Regions from separate parts of the Knoellia sp. 3-2P3 genome, predicted to be linked through region 3. Evidence: riboswitches for the same ligand, from Rfam matches in the RefSeq annotation. Region 3 holds a riboswitch; each other region holds the start of a gene.

What was found. Region 3 has a riboswitch for S-adenosylmethionine ahead of P0Y31_RS09070 (homoserine O-acetyltransferase). Riboswitches for the same ligand answer to the same signal wherever they lie in the genome.
Region 1: another riboswitch for S-adenosylmethionine. It lies ahead of P0Y31_RS10680 (aminotransferase class V-fold PLP-dependent enzyme); the one in region 3 lies ahead of P0Y31_RS09070 (homoserine O-acetyltransferase).
Region 2: another riboswitch for S-adenosylmethionine. It lies ahead of P0Y31_RS04545 (cyclic-phosphate processing receiver domain-containing protein); the one in region 3 lies ahead of P0Y31_RS09070 (homoserine O-acetyltransferase).

The regions. Positions count from the first base shown of each region.
Region 1 is NZ_JARGZE010000003.1:109,250-112,513, reverse strand. Features, by position in the region: gene P0Y31_RS10680 (aminotransferase class V-fold PLP-dependent enzyme) at 3-1,403, opposite strand; SAM riboswitch class IV at 1,446-1,558, opposite strand; gene P0Y31_RS10675 (DNA translocase FtsK) at 2,065-3,264, shown strand, end outside.
Region 2 is NZ_JARGZE010000001.1:947,206-950,469, reverse strand. Features, by position in the region: gene P0Y31_RS04560 (DUF4304 domain-containing protein) at 1-265, shown strand, start outside; gene P0Y31_RS04555 (GYD domain-containing protein) at 401-721, opposite strand; gene P0Y31_RS04550 (class I SAM-dependent methyltransferase) at 921-1,679, opposite strand; SAM riboswitch class IV at 1,780-1,889, shown strand; gene P0Y31_RS04545 (cyclic-phosphate processing receiver domain-containing protein) at 1,929-2,348, shown strand; gene P0Y31_RS04540 (alpha/beta fold hydrolase) at 2,317-3,108, opposite strand; gene P0Y31_RS04535 (hypothetical protein) at 3,197-3,264, shown strand, end outside.
Region 3 is NZ_JARGZE010000002.1:759,050-762,313, reverse strand. Features, by position in the region: gene P0Y31_RS09075 (DUF4192 domain-containing protein) at 55-1,137, shown strand; SAM riboswitch class IV at 1,202-1,312, shown strand; gene P0Y31_RS09070 (homoserine O-acetyltransferase) at 1,332-2,486, shown strand; gene P0Y31_RS09065 (universal stress protein) at 2,542-2,943, shown strand; gene P0Y31_RS09060 (RNA polymerase sigma factor) at 3,209-3,264, shown strand, end outside.

The DNA.
Region 1 (3,264 bases), on a different contig from region 3:
CCTCACCAGGGGCGGGGGAGGCTGAGGTCGCGGGGGTCGGACACCGGCGTCCAGCCCTCAGGGCCGCGCTCGTACTCGAAGGCGGGTCCCCGGGCTGCCAGCGACGCCACGGCCGACAGCAGCCGGTCCACGTGCTCGGCGGTGTTGGCCAGCCCGACGCTGGCGCGGACCGCGCTCGCCGGGCCGGCGGCATACGGGTCGTCGAGCAGGGCGTCCACCAGGAGGTGGGCGCAGAACTTGCCGTCCCGCACGCCGATCCCGTGCTCGGCGGAGAGGGCTGCCGACACGAGCGAGGAGTCCAGGCCGTCGACCGTGAACGCCACCACGGGCACCCGCGCGTGGTCGGGGCCGAAGATCGAGTAGGTCTGCACGCCGTCGATGGCGGCCAGGCCGTCGGCCAGCCACCGGCCCAGGGCGCTCTCGTGCGCCTCGACGGCCTCGCGGTGCTCGGCCAGCGTCGAGCACGCCGCGGCCAGCGCAACCGCGCCGATCACGTTGGGGGAGCCGGCCTCGTGGCGTGCCGCCCCCCGGTGCCACGTCGTGCCCCGCTCGGTGACCGAGGCGGTCGCGCCGCCGCCGGCGAGGTACGGAGCGGCCTGGTCGAGCCAGTCGCCCGGCCCCGCGAGCACGCCGGCGCCGAACGGCGCGTAGAGCTTGTGCCCGGAGAAGGCGACGTAGTCCACCCCGAGCGCCTCGAGGTCGATGGGGCGGTGCGGGGCGAGCTGCGCGGCGTCGAGGGCCACCCGGGCGAAGTGCTGGTGGGCGACGTCGGCGAGCTCGCGCACGGGCCAGACCTCGCCGGTGACGTTGGAGGCCCCGCACAGCACCACCAGGCGGTGGCGGGCGGTGGAGCGCTCGAGCGCGCTCGACAGGAGCACGCGCGCATCGTCGAGGCTGCCGGGGACCGGCAGGCGGGTGGTGCGGCCCGCCCACGGCAGGAGCGTGGCGTGGTGCTCGGCCTCGAAGACGAAGACCTCCGTGCCCCGGGGAAGGGCGCGGGCGAGCAGGTTGAACGAGTCGGTGGTGTTGCGGGTGAAGACGACCTCGTCGCCCTCACGCGCACCGACGAAGCGCCGGACCTCCTCCCGGGCCGCCTCGTACCACCGGCTCGTCACGCGCGAGGCATACCCGTTGCCCCGGTGCACGGACGAGTAGGTGCGCAGGGCGGTGTCGACGGCCTGCTTGACCGAGACGAGAGCCGGTGTGGAGGCGGCGTGGTCGAGGTTGGCGTAGTCGACCACGGTGCGGTGCAGGGTCGGCACGCCGAGGTCGGCCGAGACCACCGCGGGCACCGGACCCGCGGCCGCGGGCTCGCCGGGCACGGGCCGCAGGTGGCGACGGTGGTGGGCCTGCCCGGTGTGGGTCTCGGGGGCTCGGTTGCGGCTGGTGCTGGCGATGGACACGGCGTGCTCCTGGGGTCCGGTGGACCCGGGGGAGTGGCCGCGGGTCCGCGCTTGCCACCTGCGGGCGCAGGCGACCCGGTCGTCACCCGGAGCACCCCACCGCGGAGGAGGGTTGCTGGCCAGCAAGCCGGGGCTGCGCGCTGGCACTCATGACCTTGGCGGGAACGGTAGCGAGCGACGTCCCCGCGGCGCCACCACGCCGTCGGTGATTCCCGCCATCTGAGACCCGGCCCGGCTCCTGGAGGGAGCATCCGGCCGTGGCGGGGGCGAGGTGGCCAGGTCTGCCTGCGTCGACGCTCCCGCCAGAGCGTCGACGCAGGCCCCGCCAGACGCACCCTCAGGGTGGCACGTCCCCGCCGCCGCTGGGGCCCTGACCTGCGGAAATGGCCGAATCACGACAGTCGGGTCAACCGTTCGGAGGATGCCGTCACGGGCAAGAAACCGCTCGGTGTGGCGCGTGTGACGCGTGTTTCCGCAGAGGCGATCGCGTACCGTGCGGAGCATGGCGACACGTCCGTCCACCTCCGCGCGCTCTTCGACGAGTCGCAGCACGTCCACGCGCCCGGCCAACCGCAAGCCCGCCACCAGGAAGGCGGCCCCGCGCGGGCAGGCCAAGGGCGGCGGCCTGCCGCTGCCGCTGCGCGCGATCCGGGGGACGTGGATGGGCATGGCGCACGTCGCCGGCGGCGCGGTGCGCCGGGTCGGCCACAGCGCCCGTGACCTCGAGCCCGAGCACCGCCGCGACGGCTTCGGGTTCGCCCTCATCGGCCTGGCCATCGTCGTCGCCGCGCGCGAGTGGTGGGCGTTCGAGGGCGTCGTCGGCGACGTCGTCCACGCCGTGGTCGCCGGCACGTTCGGCCGGGTCGCGTATGCCGTGCCGCTCGCCCTGCTCTTCCTCGGCCTGCGCCTGCTCCGGGCGCCGGACGAGTCCACCGCCAACTCCCGGATCGGCATCGGCCTCGGAGCCCTGTCCTTCGCGGCCTCCGGCCTCGTGCACGTCGCCAAGGGCATCCCGCAGCCGCCGGACGGCGCCGACCCCATGCGTGACGCGGGCGGCATCATCGGCTTCCTGGCCTCGAGCCCCCTCGAGGCCGCGGTCAGCGTCTACGGCACGGTGCCGATCCTCCTGATGCTCGGCTTCTTCGGGCTGCTCGTGCTGAGCGCGACGCCGGTCCACATGATCCCCGAGCGGCTCGCCGAGCTGCGCGACCACCTGCTGCACCGCGGCGCACCCGTCGAGGAGCCCGAGGAGGAGAAGCCCAAGCGGCAGCGACGCAAGATCGGCCCCGACGCCGACGGCAACCTCGACGGCGACATGCCCTTCGAGCAGGCCGCCGTCGTCGCACCCGACGGCAAGCGCCTGCGGCCCGGCCAGAAGCGTCCCACCGCCCCGGGCGTGCTCGCCCCCACCGCGGCCAAGGAGCCCGGCGGCGCCGCCACCAGCCCAGCCGTCGACGTCAAGCCGGCCCTCGAGGCCCCGCCGACCACCCCGCTGCCGCAGCGCGTGGAGCAGCTCGCCCTCGCCGGCGACATCACCTACACGCTGCCGGACAACGCCATCCTCGAGCCGGGCTCGCCGCACAAGACGCGCAGCGCCGCCAACGACCGGGTCGTCGAGTCGCTGACGCAGGTGCTCGACCAGTTCGACATCGACGCCCAGGTCACCGGCTTCACCCGTGGCCCGACGGTCACCCGCTACGAGGTCGAGCTCGGCCCCGGCATCAAGGTCGAGCGGGTCACCGCGCTGTCGAAGAACATCGCGTATGCCGTGGCCTCGGCCGACGTGCGCATCCTCAGCCCCATCCCGGGCAAGTCGGCGATCGGCATCGAGATCCCCAACGCCGACCGCGAGAAGGTGTCG
Region 2 (3,264 bases), on a different contig from region 3:
TCCTCTGCTGGAGCTCCTTCGGCCTGGCCGGCTCCTCGATGCCATGCACTCAGGACTCATTGATGACCAGACGCCCCTCAACGACCGCCCTGGCATGAGAGACATCGTGCGCGCGGTGCTCCTGACGGAGGTCGGCGGAACGGAGCTGCAGGAGGCGTGCCAGCGCTTGGACAGCTGGGCAGGTCATGACTTCGCTGAGCTGCCGTTGGCGACCGCTTCGTGGGCACGCCGCCGGGGCGCTTCGCTCGGCGGTTCTGCACCCTGATCACTCAGCGGGCCCAACCAAGGTCGCACCCCAGCCTCCCCTTCGCGGCAGGTCGCCGCTTCGGACCGTCGAACCGGCCCCTTTTATCGACACTGCAGCCGGCCGCGGCTGCTCCTTGTCGCCCGGGCTCCCAGGTCACTGGCCCGGGGGCGTGTAGTCGACCCTCTGCTCGGTCGCCTCGTCAACCTCCTCAGGAGTCATCAGGACGACGGTCCGGACATGGGCCAGCCCGCTGGAGTTCACGGCCAGGGCGACAGCAGCCGCGGCCTTGTTGTCGGGCAGCTCGCAGAGGGTGAACACGTCGTCCTCCCCGAAGGCGAAGTCGAAGGTCACCATGCGTCCGCCCAGGTCAGAGGCGAGCTTCTGCACGACGGCCGCCCGGGCACTGCCGCCCTTGGCCAGGACTCCCTTGGCTCCAGCACTGTCGTACCGCGCGATGATCATGTAGCGGCTCATGTGGTCCTCCTCCAGGTCGCCACGGATGGGAGCCACGCTTCAGCCAGCACACCTGCGCAACAACCCCCATCGTGGTGAGCGCCGGGTGAACCGGGACCACGCGAAAGCGAGCGTGTCGAGCACGCGGATAGGACGGCCCGATGACAGGAGATGCCGCCGGTCGCCACGACCGCGCCCGGGCATGCAGGCGGCGCACCCGTCAGGAAGACGTAGAAGGACGCCGAAAGAGCGCCACCTGCAGGAAGCCGTGCGAGAAGGTCGGCTCGTCGTGGGTGTGGCCGGGCGGCATGAGCCGGGCGTCCACCAGTTCCAGCCAGGAGAACATCTCCGCCAGCTCATCCAGCGTGTACCCGACCCCGCCCTCGAGGTGCCCCTGGAGCAGCAGGTCCTTGTCCGACGCCGTGCTCCCCATCTCCCCGGCCATGAACGTGCAGATGCCGTACACGCCGTCCGGCGCCAGGGCGGCAGACAGAGCCTCCATGTAGGAGATCCGCCGGTGCGGTGCAAGGTGGTGGAAGCAGCCCGAGTCGTAGACGAAGTCGAAGGGCCCGCCAGCCACCGGCTCGCGCACGAAGTCCACGCGCCGGTAGTCGGGCCCCGACCCCAAAGCCACCGAACCGGCGGCACCCGACCTCTCCATCCGCGACCGAGCCGTCTCCACGGCATACGGGGAGATGTCGATGCCGGTGACGGTGAACCCCTGAGCTGCCAGCCACGTGCTGTTGCGCCCCAAGCCGCACCCGACGTCCAGGGCGGATGCCCCATGTCCACCCGGCAGCAGGGCCTCCGCCTGCCAGGCAGGCAGCGCGGCGTCGGGAAGCTCGGAGGTGAGCGGGTGCCCCTCTCGCTGGAACAGCCCGTCCCAGAACGCCGCAGCCGCGTCGCTGGTCCGCTCGGCGCCGTCGGCATAGAGACTGTCGAGCAGCTCCATCAGCTGGCCGTAGGTGGTCACGCGCACCGGGGTTCCTCCTGCCTCAGACGACTCGCAGAGTCTGACACGCGGTGGCCCGGCCCCGACGAAAAAAGCCCTCTCGGCGCTCTCTCCTACAGTGGAAGCAGCTCAGGAGAGGCAACGAAAGGCACCTGGCTTGTTGCCCGGCAACCTCCACCGCGGAGGTGCCCCAGGGGAAGAGCAGACCGTGCCGAACCCGGCCGGTAACAGGGGATTCCGCCGCGAGCCAAGGGATCCCCGTCACCAGGAGGTCCTGTGCCATCCAGCCACGCATCCGCCCAGCCGTCCGGCGACCACCCCGGCGGCCGCCGACGGCCGCTGACCGTGCTCGTCGACGACACGCGCGACTTCAAGGACGGCCGGCCGGCGCTGAAGGCTCGCACCTCCGAGGAGGCGCTCGCCCTCCTCCGCCGGCTCGCCGACACCCCCATCGACGACCTCTGGATCGACTACGACCTCAGCCTCGGCGACACGGCCCAACCCGTTGTAGACCACCTCGTCGAGCTGGCCGCAGCGGGCAGCCCCCAACCGGTCGCCACCATCCGCGTGCACAGCTCCAACATCCGCCACGGGCACCGGATCTGCGCCGAGCTCGTCGCCGCGGGCTATCCCGCGAGGCGCAGTTACGCCGCGAACATGTGGATCAGGGTGCGGTGGCAGGCGCCGCCGCGCTGACCACGGCGGCGACCTCCTCGGGGTGGGTGAAGAGGTTGTTGTGCGAACCCGGCAGCACCTCCACCCGTGCCGACGGACTCCCCGCGGCCGCAGCGACATCGGCCATCCACTGTTGTGGAGCAAAGGAATCCGCCTCACCGGCGGTCAGCACGAGCGGCACCTCGAGGTCGCGCACCCGCAGCTCCGGGCGGTCGCGCCTCCCCGACTCCACCATGCGGAAGACGTCGGTGCGCACCGTGGCGATGTTCTTCGCCACGACCAGCTCGGCGGGGCTGTCCTTGCGGTATGCCGTGGCCGCGCCTCGCAGCAGCCCCGGCCACGAGCGGTGCTCGGGCCGGAAGGTCAGCCCCGCCAGCACCAGGGACAGGTCGGGGCGGTCGAGCTGGAGGCGCAGGGCTGCACCGAGGGCGACCTGGGCGCCGGTCGAGTGCCCCACCACGACAAGGGGACAGGCGAGATCGGCCTCCCTGATCCAGCGCGCTGCGGCCTCGCCCATCGGCCCGACCACCGGTGGCACCCTCAGCCGGGGACGCCGCCACGCCAGCAGGTCGAGCACGACACAGCGCAGCCCGCGCCGGGCCATCACCTCGACGGTCGGCCGGGTGTAGCGCGGCAGCCCCAGGCCGGGCAGGAGCACCACCGTCGCGCGCGGCGCCGTCACCGGGGCGACCTCGATCGCCTGCACCCAGGCCGCGCCCACCCGGCTCCAGGTCTCCCGCTTCCGGGTCTCGCCCTCGGGGGGCGCGGTCGCTTCACTCATTGCCGGCCAGCGTAGGTGTGACCAGCGCCGTCCACCTCTTCAGCGCGGGTCGACGGAACTCCTGTAGTGCGCCCGACGTCCAACCGGCATGCCGCGCCGGACCACCGTGTTCACCGCCGTCGCCCTCCTCGCGGTGAGCCTCGCCACCGCGTGCGG
Region 3 (3,264 bases):
AGGCGCGCGGCGGGCTCTCCCTGAGGTGGCGGCGGGCCCGCCAGCGTTGGGTCCATGAACCCGATCCGGCTCCGCGGCCCCGCCGACATCCTCGCCGCCCTTCCCTTCCAGCTCGGCTACCACCCCGAGGAGGCGGTGGTCGTGGTCGCCCTCACGGGCCGGGCCATCGGACTCGTCCAGCGCATCGACCTGCCGCCGGAGCAGCACGTCGAGGCCGCCGTCACCTCCCTGCTCACGGCGCTCGCCCGCGAGGAACCCGACTCGGTGCTGCTCGTGGGCTACGAGTCCGCTGCCGGGGCAGCCATGCAGCTGCTCGACGGACTCGACGCGGCGTGTGGCGGGCTCGGCATCGCGGTGCTCGACCGGCTCGTCGTCCGGGACGGCCGGTGGTTCGCGCCGGACTGTGACACGGGGTGCTGCCCCGGCGAGGGGACGCCCCTGCCCGCGCCGGGTGAGATTCCTGCCGTCGCCGACTTCGTGGGCCTCGAGATGGCGCCTGTGCGCGACCGCGCTGCGCTGCGCAGCCAGCTCGCCCCAGACCCAGCCCGTTGCGCCGAGGTCGCCGAGGTGCTTCGCGGGATGGTCACGGCGGAGCAGGAACCGGGTCGCCACCTGCGGGTGCTGGGGACCCGCGAGGAGGCGGTCCGCCGGCTGCGTCAGCTCTCGCGCTGGGCGGTCGTGTGCGACGTGTCACCGGCCCGACCTCCACTGGAGGGACTCGCCGCCGAGGAGGTGGCCGACTGTGCCGTGGCCCTGCGCGACCTCGCACTGCGCGACGGGCTGATCGGGTGGCTGTGCCCGGGCACCCTGCCCCTCGACGCGCTCGACGACGACCTCGTCGACCAGCTGCGCAGCTGCCTCCAGCCGCCTACGTGGGCAGCTGCGTCGCCCAGCCCCGAGAGCGCAGTCGCGGGCCGGCGCCTGCAGGCACGCCTCGTGCAGCTGTGCCGGATGCTGCCGGACGAGCACGCAGCCCCCGCGCTGACCGTGCTGGCCAACCTCACCTGGTGGCTGGGTGACGGCGCGCTGACCCGCGTCGCCCTCGAGCGAGCCCTGGAGGTCGAGCCCGGCTACCGGCTGGCCCGACTTCTCGAGCGCATGGTGGACCTCGCCATCCGACCACGCGAGAGTGCCTGAGCCAGCCGTCCAGAGATCGGACAGGGGAGGGGGGCTGGGGGAGGGCGTCCTATGCTGTCGCCCAGGTCACGAGTTCCAGTGCCAAGCCCCGGCTCGCTGGACGGCAACCCTCCTCGCGGTGGGGTGCCCCGGGTGAGGACCGGGCCGTGGCTCGACGTCGCGGCAAGCGCGACTGCCACAGGAGTTCTTCGCAGATGACCACGACGTCCAGCCCCCGGCTCTCGATGGGCGCCTGGCGTGAGGGCGACCCGGTGGGGGACCGGTCCTTCGTCTCGGTCGGTGCCGTCGAGCTCGAGGCGGGCGGGTGGCTCCCCGAGGTCACCGTCGCCTACGAGACGTGGGGCACCCTCAACGAGTCCCGCGACAACGCGATCCTCGTCGAGCACGCCCTCACCGGCGACAGCCACGTGTCGGGTCGGCCCGGGCCCGGGCACGCCACGCCCGGCTGGTGGGACGGGCTCATCGGACCGGGGTGCCCGTTCGACACCGACACCCACTTCATCGTCGCCGCCAACGTCCTCGGGGGCTGCCAGGGCACCACCGGCCCGTCGTCGACGGCTCCCGACGGGCTGGCGTGGGGCAGCAGGTTCCCCTTCGTGACGATCCGCGACCAGGTGGCGGTGGAGGCGCGGCTCTCCGACCACCTCGGCGTGGAGCGCTGGAGCGCCGTCCTCGGCGGGTCGATGGGCGGGATGCGGGCCCTGGAGTGGGCGGTCACCCACCCCGACCGGGTCGCCACCGCCATCGTGCTGGCCTCCACGGCCTACGCCACCGCCGAGCAGATCGCCTGGTGCCAGCCGCAGCTGCTCGCCATCCGCAGCGACCCGGACTTCCACGGTGGCGACTACTACGGACAGGCGAAGGGCCCCGAGCACGGCCTGGGCATCGCCCGCCGGATCGCGCACGTGACGTACCGCAGCGAGCTCGAGCTGCACGAGCGGTTCGGCAGGCTTCCCCAAGGTGGCGAGCAGCCGCTCGGCGGCGGCGGTCGGTATGCCGTGGAGAGCTACCTCGACCACCACGCGGGCAAGATCGTGGGGCGCTTCGACGCCAACTCCTACCTGGTGCTGACCGAGGCGATGAACTCCCACGACGTCGGCCGCGACCGAGGCGGTGTCGTCGCCGCCCTGAGACGCATCACCGGCCGGCTCGTCGTGGCCAGCGTCGACTCGGACCGGCTCTACCCGCCACGGCTGTCCGATGAGCTCGCCGCCGCTGTGCCCGACGCGGAGCACTTCACCATCGCCTCCCCCCACGGCCACGACGGCTTCCTCATCGAGACCGAGCAGGTGGGCGCCATCCTGCGCAAGGCCGTCGGGCGACCGGCCGGGACCGGGGAAATCCGGTAGCGTCTGCGCACCGGGCGTTCCCCAAGCGCGCCGGACGTCGACCAAGGAGGTTTCAGTGGCCATCGTTGTGGGTTATGTGCCTACGAAGGAAGGTCGCGCAGCTCTTCGTCGCGCTGCCGACGAGTCCCTGCTCCGCAAGACGAAGCTGATCGTCATCAACTCCAACCGCGGAGGCAAGGACTACGACGGCAAGGAGGCAGAGCGCTTCGAGAAGGAGCTCCAGAACGTCCAGCGGGAGCTCGACGAGGTCAGTATCGAGCACGAGGTGCGCCAGCTGGTCCGCGGAAACGAGCCCGCGGAGGACCTCATCGCCGTCGCGGACGAGGTCTCGGCCGACTTCATCGTGATCGGCCTGCGTCGCCGCACCCCCGTCGGCAAGCTCATCCTCGGCTCGAACGCCCAGCGCATCCTGCTCGACGCGTCGTGCCCTGTCCTGGCCGTCAAGGCCGAGGCCTGAGCCGCACGCTCAACGCCGCCTGTGAAAGGCCCCCGGGGCCCCGCGAGGGGCTGATCCCAGGGGCCTTTTCGGGCTCCGGTGCCAGAGCAGGGCCTCCGATGGTTTTACAATGTCACCTACGCATACCGGCGAACAGGTCACCGCAGGGCACCACGAGCCGGTTGTCGTGAATACTTCCGCCCCCACTGTTGTTGTCAAGGTCGTGCGCTTCGGCCCTGATGGCGTGCGCTGCTCTGTCCGCGACGAAAGGTAGTCCGTGTCGCCTGTGTCCAAGAACGCCTCCGAGAGCCCGGCCCGTCCGCTCCCCAAGGAGTTCGCGCA